DNA from 4 places in the Dactylosporangium sp. NPDC050688 genome. Region 3 is predicted to be linked to each of the others. Evidence: riboswitches for the same ligand, from Rfam matches in the RefSeq annotation. Region 3 holds a riboswitch; each other region holds the start of a gene.
What was found. Region 3 has a riboswitch for cyclic di-AMP ahead of AB0H83_RS05450 (NlpC/P60 family protein). Riboswitches for the same ligand answer to the same signal wherever they lie in the genome.
Positions count from the first base shown of each region.

Region 1: another riboswitch for cyclic di-AMP. It lies ahead of AB0H83_RS40175 (hypothetical protein); the one in region 3 lies ahead of AB0H83_RS05450 (NlpC/P60 family protein).
Region 2: another riboswitch for cyclic di-AMP. It lies ahead of AB0H83_RS49225 (C39 family peptidase); the one in region 3 lies ahead of AB0H83_RS05450 (NlpC/P60 family protein).
Region 4: another riboswitch for cyclic di-AMP. It lies ahead of AB0H83_RS06085 (hypothetical protein); the one in region 3 lies ahead of AB0H83_RS05450 (NlpC/P60 family protein).

Region 1 covers NZ_JBFAIC010000063.1:12,794-14,984, reverse strand. The annotation lists gene AB0H83_RS40180 (glycoside hydrolase family 19 protein) at 1-606, opposite strand, end outside; cyclic di-AMP (ydaO/yuaA leader) riboswitch at 1,010-1,153, shown strand; gene AB0H83_RS40175 (hypothetical protein) at 1,190-2,179, shown strand.
Region 2 covers NZ_JBFAIC010000112.1:1,675-3,865, forward strand. The annotation lists gene AB0H83_RS49220 (hypothetical protein) at 1-593, opposite strand, end outside; cyclic di-AMP (ydaO/yuaA leader) riboswitch at 882-1,024, shown strand; gene AB0H83_RS49225 (C39 family peptidase) at 1,201-2,076, shown strand; gene AB0H83_RS49230 (transglycosylase domain-containing protein) at 2,099-2,191, opposite strand, start outside.
Region 3 covers NZ_JBFAIC010000003.1:289,071-291,261, reverse strand. The annotation lists gene AB0H83_RS05460 (SNF2-related protein) at 1-311, opposite strand, end outside; gene AB0H83_RS05455 (hypothetical protein) at 326-550, shown strand; cyclic di-AMP (ydaO/yuaA leader) riboswitch at 755-901, shown strand; gene AB0H83_RS05450 (NlpC/P60 family protein) at 909-1,898, shown strand; gene AB0H83_RS05445 (family 10 glycosylhydrolase) at 1,956-2,191, opposite strand, start outside.
Region 4 covers NZ_JBFAIC010000004.1:106,102-108,292, forward strand. The annotation lists gene AB0H83_RS06080 (diguanylate cyclase) at 1-954, shown strand, start outside; cyclic di-AMP (ydaO/yuaA leader) riboswitch at 1,001-1,143, shown strand; gene AB0H83_RS06085 (hypothetical protein) at 1,273-2,031, shown strand; gene AB0H83_RS06090 (polyprenyl synthetase family protein) at 2,160-2,191, opposite strand, start outside.

The DNA of each region.
Region 1 (2,191 bases), on a different contig from region 3:
GAACGCCGGGTACGCGTTCAGTGCCGCGACCAGGCCGTTGTACGTGTAGAACGGGTTCCTGTTCGGGAACATCTGGTTGAACTGCGCCTCGCTGACCACGAACGCCCCGTTCGACGGCGGGTTGGTGGTCGGGTTGTTCGGCGGCGGCGTCGTGCTCCCGCCTCCCCCGTTGCAGGTGTACGGATCCCAGTACCAGGTGCTGATCGTCGGGCTGTACCCCGGGTTGTCGTGCTCGGCGATGTAGTACTTGCCGTCGGTGAACTTCACGATGTCGCCGGTGACGTAGTTGCGCCCCTGCACCCACGCCGGGAAGCTGCACCCGCCGGCGGACCCGGTCTGCGTCGGCGGCTGCGGGGTGCTCCCGCCGCACGCGCCCTGGTCCTGCCAGACCCCGCTGGTCCCGGGCGGCGCCTCGTTCTGCGTCCACCACTTGGCGAGGAAGTTGCGGCCGTTGTGGGACACGGTCGCGCCGCCGGTGTAGACCGCCGACGACTGCCACGCGGCCGCGCAGCTGGCCGCCGACGCGGGCAGCATGTTGAAGACCGCGACGACCCCACCGGCGACTGCGGTCGCGGCGAGCATCGCCAACAGGCGCACTCTGGACACCAGATCACTTCCGTTCACATCGACTGCTGTACGCCCATCCGACCAGGCGGGCCCGGCCGGAGCAGCGAACAACATCGAATAATGAACAACCTTTACGGTTTCCCTAAGCTGCCGTGCCCGGGCGGCGCCGGCACGGGCGGGAGCCGGTTCGATGGTGACGGTGCGCGATCGGCGAGTTGCGGAGAACAACCAGGTCAGGCGGGGTATTACCGCAAACGACCAAATGATTTCGTGATTTGCGTCACGTGTTTTTCTTTCCCCCGACTTAGGCGACCTGCTGAGATGCCACCGTGTCGCGAGGTGGGTCACAGCGGCGGACAAGCCGTGCGCTGCGCGGGCTGATCGCCCTGAGTAGGCTGGCCTTCGGTCTCGTCCGACAGGGCACCGCCCCCCGCGGTGCCGGACGCGACTGCCGCCTAATCGCCGGCTCGACACCGGCGAATCGGGGACCCAACCGTAACTGGGGTGAATCTGCGGGTGACCGCGGTAGGGATCGTTCCGTCCCGAACCCGTCAGCTAACCCGGTCGGCGGCCGACGGAAGGAACAACGAGCCAGATGTCTTCACGACATCCCGGTCGGCGGATGCTCGCCGTCCTGATGACGGCCGCCGTCCTGCTCGGGATGGCCGCCATGCCGGCCGCCGCCGAGCCGGGAGACGACACCGGCGACGAGGGGTCCAACGCGACCCTCGCGCAGGTCCTCGACCAGAGCACCCGTGCCTGGATCGAGGCGAAGGACAAGTACGACGCCTCGATCAAGCACCAGGCCGAGCTGACCGCCAAGCTCGCCACGACCGAGGCCGACCTCGCCCGGGTCACCGAGCAGGTGTCCGCGATCGCCGTCGCGGCGTACCGGACGGGGCCGCTGACCACGTTCATGGCGCTGATGGACTCGGGCAGCCCGACCGGGTTCGCCGAGCGGGCCGGCTCGATCGACGAGATCGCCCACCACAACGACAACCTGCTGCGTGAGCTCAACCAGCTCCAGAGAGACCAGAAGGCGCAGAAGGAGGCCCTCGAGGCTGAGGTCAAGCTCCAGCAGGAGCAGGTCGCGGTGATGGCCGCGAAGAAGAAGGAAGCCGAGAAGGGGCTGGCCCAGGCGGGCGGCCCGAGCAACGGCTTCGTCTCCGCCAACCTGCCCCTCGCCCAGCCCTCGCCGCGCAACGCGAGCGGCGGCTGGTCGTCGGAGTCCTGCAAGATGGATGACCCCACCACCTCGGGCTGCCTCACCCAGCGCACCCTGCACGCGATGCGGCAGGCGCAGGCGGCCGGGTTCAAGCGGTTCGTCTCGTGCTACCGGCCGAGCGGGCCGTACGAGCACCCGAAGGGCCGCGCGTGCGACTTCTCGGTGCAGGCCAAGTCCGGCTTCGGCGGGGTCGCCGCCGGCGAGGACAAGGTCTACGGGGCCAACCTGGCGACCTACTTCGTCAAGAACGCGGACCGGCTCGGCGTCATGTACGTCATCTGGTTCAAGCAGGTGTGGACGCCGGCGGTCGGCTGGCACCACTACAGCGGCGTCGGCGGGGACCCGTCCAGCGACCACACGAACCACGTACACCTGTCGATACTGTAAGAACCTCACATC
Region 2 (2,191 bases), on a different contig from region 3:
TTCGGGTTCGCGAGGTTGCGCAGGTGGCTCTCCTGCAGGGCGGTGGCGATCCCCACGACGGCCGCCCGCCGCGGCAGGTTCAGCTGCCGGGCGACGTCGATGATCGCGACGGCGTTGTTCATCTCGGCCTGGGTCAGCCCGCCGACGGGCGCGTGGACGGTCGGCGACGGCGACGCCGGTTGTTCGGCGGACGGTGCCGGGGCGGCGTTCGTCGGTGTCGGGGCGGCCTTCGCCGCCGGCGGCGTGACGGTGCCGGTGGCGTCGGCGGGTTTCCGGGCGCGGCTGCGTGAGGCCGGCCCGTCGGCCGCCGAGCGTCCGGCGTCGACGGCGAACGCCGCGCTGTCCGCCGGCACGGCGACGGGTCCGGGTCCGGCCGACGACGACAGCGTCGTGGACAGGGCGATCGTCGCGACCGCGACGGCGGCCACGGCGTACCGGCGCAGCCTGGCGGGCACGGGTGCGTGCAGCCGGAGGCGGGCCGCGTGCAGCCGGAGGCGGGCCGCGTGCCGCCCCCGGCGGGAGCGGCGCAGATGGCGGGGACCGCGCGTCTGCGCGCCGCTGAGCTGCTGGTCGTTGTCGGCGCCCGGGAGCATCCGGCGAGCCTAGGGGTGACCCGGACCAGGGGGTGTGGCAGGCGTGCGAACCGGCCGCCCGGACACTGGGCAGGCCGCACGGCGCCTGGTGCGGTCGGCGAGGTGCACCGGGGCACGACGCAGCCGACCGGCAGGCGGCCGGTGCGCCCGCAGTCTGCACCCGGTCCGTTCGCTATGCCGTCGTCACGCCCGGTAGCCGCGCCGCGTGGGGGATCCGGTGTCGTTTTTCGCGGCCCGGTAGTGTCCTCGCATCCGCCCGGCCCGCCGTCACCCACCTCGGGTGACACCGCGGCGGATCCGCTGAGTCGCGTCCACGCGAGCCGGGGAACCGAGCACCACCGGGGTGAATCCGCGGGGCCTGGGCCTCGAGGTAGGGCGATCTTCCCGCCCGAACCCGTCAGCTAACCCGGTAGGCGGCACCGGAAGGAGCACTCCGTGCAGCCATTGACCCGGCATCACCCGTGTCGCGGCACCTCGACCCGCGGACCGGCCCGGTAGCCACCGGACCTCACCACACCGGCCGCCGGCCGGTGTGGCAGCCCCCCGCCCGGATCACGTCCGGCACCGGCAACAGCAGCCGTCATCCAGCATGTCTGTCGAGGTACCCGTGAGCTACCTGTACAAACCCAGGCACCACAGCCCCAGCCCCAGCCCCGTCCCGTTGCGCTCCCGCGTGCTGCCGATCGCAGTCGCCGCGGCGGTCCTCGCCGTGACATTGGTCGTCGGCGTGGCCGTGCAAGCCTCAGGCCCCGGCCTGTTGGCCGACGCGCAGTCGCTGACCTCCGCGGATTCGTCCCGGTCCGACGTCGGCCAGGCCGCACGCGACCGGCAGCGGACACAGGCGGCGCCCGACGCCGCAGCCGCCCCGTCGAAGGCCGCCGCCGGTGCGGCGCCGTCCACGCCCGCCCCGCCCGCCGCCACGTCGACCGCCCCGCCCGCCGCCACGGCCGGCACCACCGCACCGGCCGCCCCGGCGGCGAAGGAGCTCGCCTACCGGTTCGCCTGGCAGGAGAACTTCTACTTCTGCGGCCCGGCGGCGACCCGGATCGCACTGACCGCGCGGTCGATGTACCCGTCCCAGTCCGAGGTCGCCCAGAGCCTGCGCACGACCGTCAACGGCACCGACTCCGCCGACGACACGACCCGGACGCTCAACGCGTACACGAAGTCCTCCTTCTACAAGTCGCACTACATCACCGGTCAGTCGGCCACCCAGGCCGAGATCGACCGGATGCAGGCGGACATCGTCAACGCGATCGCCAACGGCTACGCCGTGGTCGCCAACATCACCGGCTCCGCCGTGGACGACAAGGGAGGCTCGCACGCGTACCCGGGCGGCCACTACATCGCGGTGGTGGGCTACAGCAACGGCGGCAAGACGGTGAAGATCGCCGACCCCGCCGACGCCCTGGGCGTCGGGCACTACACGCTGACGACGGCCAAGCTCGCGCACTGGACCGCCCTGCGCGGATACTCCGCCTGACGCGGCGGTCAGCGGCCAGCGGTCAGCGTCCCAGCGCCCGCACCCGGCTGGGCGGCCGGAACGCCTGGACCGGCTGGCCGCGCAGCGCGCCCGCCATGGTCTGTGCGACGGCGGT
Region 3 (2,191 bases):
AGCCGTTGCGGGCCGGCCCGCAGCACGTCGGCGACCGAGCGGATGCCGTGCGCGGGCAGCTCGTCCAGCCGGGCCCGGCCGTCCACGGTGTCCTTCAGCGTCTCGATCGACATGGTGCCGAGCGCGGCCCACACCTGGGGTTCGCTCGCCCGCTCGTACGCCGCGACGACCTCGGCCCTGGCGGCGCCGACGATCCCGGCGACGGCCTCGGCGTCGCCCTGCACCTCGGCGGCCCTGGCCAGCAGCGCACGCGTCTCCCGGCGCCCCGCGGCCGTCATCCCGCCGCCCGGCGCCGGCGCACCGTGGGGCATCGCGCGGCCATGCCATGACGGTACCGACCCGCCGCCCGCACCGCTCGCCACGCCCGGCACCGCCGAGCTGTCACCAGGCCGTCACCAGGCGGCCGTCACCAGCCGGTCGCGGTGGCGGCGACGGCGCCGCCGCCGAGGAGATCAACGCCGGCCGGCTCACCGCCGAGCGCGCGCCGAAGGTCATCATCGCGACGCTGCTGCCGGCGTTCGCACCCGCCGGGGGCAGCGCTTCGCGGTGAGTCGCCGCCCGGCTGTCGACGCTGGTGCCGAGCTTCCGGGACTGATCAGCCCCGGCCGGACGGGCCAGATCCGTCTTGAGTCTTCGTTAAGAGTGGCTTAGATCGAGGCTCGACGGTGTCCGCGGCGGTTACGTTGGTGCTGGCCTGCCGGACGTCGCCGCCCCGCCGGGGTGGCCCGGGCAGCCACCGCCGAGTCGCCGGCCGGGCGCCCGCACGCCGGGCGTGGGCCGGGGAGCCGGGGAACCAACCGGGGTTTCCCAATGGGGTGAATCCGCGCCGCGGCGCGGTAGGGCACGCCTTCTTCTCGCCCGAATCCGTCAGCTAACCCGGTAGGCGGTCGCGGAAGAAGGACTGTGCCGTGTTCAACGGACGCATGACGCTGCGCACCGCGGTCGTCGCGCTGGCGGTGGCGGCGATGATCGCCCCGGCCTGCGCCGCGCACGCGGACCCGACACCCGAGGAGTTACAGGCCCAGATCGACAAGGGCAACCGGGAGGTCGAGCTGGTCGTCGAGCAGTACAACAAGGTCAACGGCGACCTCGAGGCCACCCAGGCGGCGATCGCGAAGCTGCGGACGGACCTGGTGCCGCTGCAGGCGAGCATGCAGGCCGCCCGGGACGACGCCGACACGGTCGCGGTCAACGCCTACAAGACCGGCGGCAACCTGGGCACCTGGTCGCTGATGCTCGGCGCGCGCTCCACCGACGCGTTCACCGACCGGATCGGCACCCTGCAGCAGATCTCCCGCAGCCAGCAGCGGGACCTGGCCGCGTACGGCACCGCGAAGGACGCCTTCGACGCCGAGCAGCAACGGCTCAACGGCGTCCTCGCCACGCAGAGCCAGCAGAAGATCGAGCTGGAGACCCGCCGCAAGAAGATCGAGGGCGACATCGCCCGGCTCGACGAGCTGCAGCGCAAGGCCGAGGCGGCGGCCGCCGCGGCGAAGGTGAAGCCGAAGACGACCACCACGCCGGCCAACCCGGGCCAGCCGCCGGCGGTCTCCGGCTCGGCGGGCAAGGCCGTCAGCTACGCGTGGGCCCAGCTCGGCAAGAAGTACGTGTGGGGCACCGCCGGCCCGAACACCTTCGACTGCTCGGGGCTGACGATGATGGCCTGGAAGGCCGCCGGGGTGACGCTGCCGCACAACGCCGCCCAGCAGTACCAGAAGGTCCGCCACATCTCCCGCAGCCAGCTCGCCCCGGGCGACCTGGTGTTCTACAACGGCCTCGGGCACGTGGGCATCTACATCGGCAACAACCAGATCATCCACGCCCCGAACAGCCGCACCGTGGTGAAGGTCGCCCCGATCGACATCGACTCGCTGTACGGCTACGGCCGGCCCGGCTGACGGCCGGCCGCCGGTTCCCCGCCACCGTCCAGGGCGGCGGGGAACCGGCGGCGGGACTCAGACCCAGCGGGGCGGGCTCGGCGGGCTCTCGTGCCAGCGGCGGTCCAGGGCGGTGACCACGTACGTGTAGTGCCGGCCGGGTTCCGCGGTCGGGTCGGTGTACATAGTGCCGCGCACCGTCGCCACGAGGTGGGCGGCGTCGGCGAGGTCGCAGGCGCCCGGCACGGTGGTGCCGTCGAGGCGGTACACGCCGTACGAGGTGACCTCGGCGAACGGGCCGGTGCCGGAGGCCG
Region 4 (2,191 bases), on a different contig from region 3:
CTGGCGGCCAGCGAGGCCGCGTTCCGGCTCGCGTTCAACGGCGCCGGCACCGGCATGTGCATGATCGGCCTGGAGGGCACCGACCTGGCCCGGATCGTGCGGGTCAACCCGGCCCTGTGCGAGCTGCTCGGCCGGGACGAGGACGTGCTCGTCTCGATGCGCTTCGGCGACGTCATCCACCCCGACGACCTCGACCACAGCCGGGAGGTCTTCGCCGGCGGCATCGGGTCCGTCCGCGACCACGAGGTCCGCTGTGTGCGCGGCGACGGCGAGACGATCTGGATCTCCGCCACCATGTCCGTCGTGGCCGGCTCGCCCGCGTTCGCGATCACGCAGGTGCAGGACATCACCGGCCGCAAGGCGACCGAGGCGGACCTGGTCCGCCGGGCCTCCCGTGACCCGCTGACCGGCCTGGTCAACCGCGAGGCGTTCACCGAGGCCCTCACCGCCGCGCTCCGGCTCGCCCGTACCGACGGCGTGCTCAGCGCGCTGCTCTTCTGCGATCTCGACGACTTCAAGGTGGTCAACGACACCCTCGGCCACGACGCCGGCGACGCGGTCCTCGTCGCCGTCGCGCACCGGCTGCAGTCGCTGGTCCGGCCCACCGACACCGTCGCGCGGCTCGGCGGCGACGAGTTCGTCGTCCTGACCGGCAACGTGAGCGTCGCCGACCTCGGCGCGCTCGTCGACCGCCTCGAGCGGTCGGTCTCCGCGCCGGTCACGCACGAGGGGCACATCATGCGGGTACGGGTCAGCGTCGGCGTGGCCGTGATCGATGACACGGTGGAGGACGCGGGGGCCGCGCTGCGGGCCGCGGACCGCGAGATGTACCTGGTCAAGGGCAGTCGTCATGCCGGCGAGGTGACCAGACGGGTGACAGCGTTCGGTGAGCGTTCGGGTGCTCCGGGTGGTATGCAGGTGCTGCGGTTGGCCCGCCCGGAAGCCGCCCAGTAGGGTCGGGATGTCTGCTCCGGTCGACCTGCGCCGCATCGGCGCTGCCGGGCAGGCGCCGTCGAGTCGCGAGACTTCGCGAGCCGGGGACCCACATCGTCCTCTGGGGTGTATCCGTGGCCGAGCCACGGTAGGGCGAAACTTCCCGCCCGAACCCGTCAGCTAACCCGGTAGGCGGCACCGGAAGGAGTCTGCCGATGATGGCCGCCCGCTCGCCGTCGTAGCGCCTCACCACTGGTTCCCCCTTCCAGCACGCCGCCGTCCGGCGCCGTGCCGATGCCGCATGCCATGTGCTGCCTGCCACGAAGGACTTTCTCAGTAGTGAAGCCGTTGCCACGCCAGTTCCAGCCGCGACATCGCCGTCTCGTGCTCGGCGGGAGACCCGGCACCGTCTCGGTCGCCGTGCTGTCCGCCACGCTGCTGGCCACCGTGCCGGCGGACTCGCCGACGTCGGTGTTCGCGGGCTCCGCGTACGCCGAGCCGGGCGCCGTCGCGGCCGCCTCCCGGACCGTTTCCCCGGGCGTTTCCCCGGGCGTTTCCCCGGGCGCTCTGTCCGGTGCCGCCGCCGCGCCGGACGCGTCGTCGCCGGGGCCGTTCGCCGCCGCGGCGCCGGCCGTGCCGCCGGTGCCGCCCGCGCCGCCGGTCGTGCGGCCGGTCGCCGGGCTCGACCAGCAGCAGATGGACAACGCGGCGCTGATCGTCAAGCAGGGCAGGGCGCAGGGCATGCCCGACCGGGCCCTCGTGATCGCGGTCGCGACCGCCATGCAGGAGAGCGACCTGTACAACGTCGCCAGCTCCGCCGTGCCGGCCTCGCTGCGGCTGCCGCATCAGGGCGTCGGGTCCGACCACGACTCGGTCGGGCTCTTCCAGCAGCGGGCCAGCCAGGGCTGGGGCACGGTGACGCAGCTGATGGACCCGTCCCACGCCGCGATGCTGTTCTACTCCGCACTGTCGCGGGTGCAGGGCTGGCAGCGGATGAGCGTGACCGCGGCCGCGCAGGCGGTGCAGCGTTCGGCGTTCCCGGGGGCGTACCAGAAGCACGCCTCGCGCGCGGAGCAGGTGGTCGGCGCGCTGACCTGACCGGGACCGCGCCGCTGTTGCCGGCCGGCCGCGGTTTCGCTGACCGGCGGTCTGCGGTCCGCCGGCCCGCGGGTCCGCGGGTCTGCGGTCCGCGGGTCTGCGGTCTGCGTGGACGGTGGGCGGGCTGTTCAGGCGGGGTGGCGGGTGGCCCAGCGGGCCA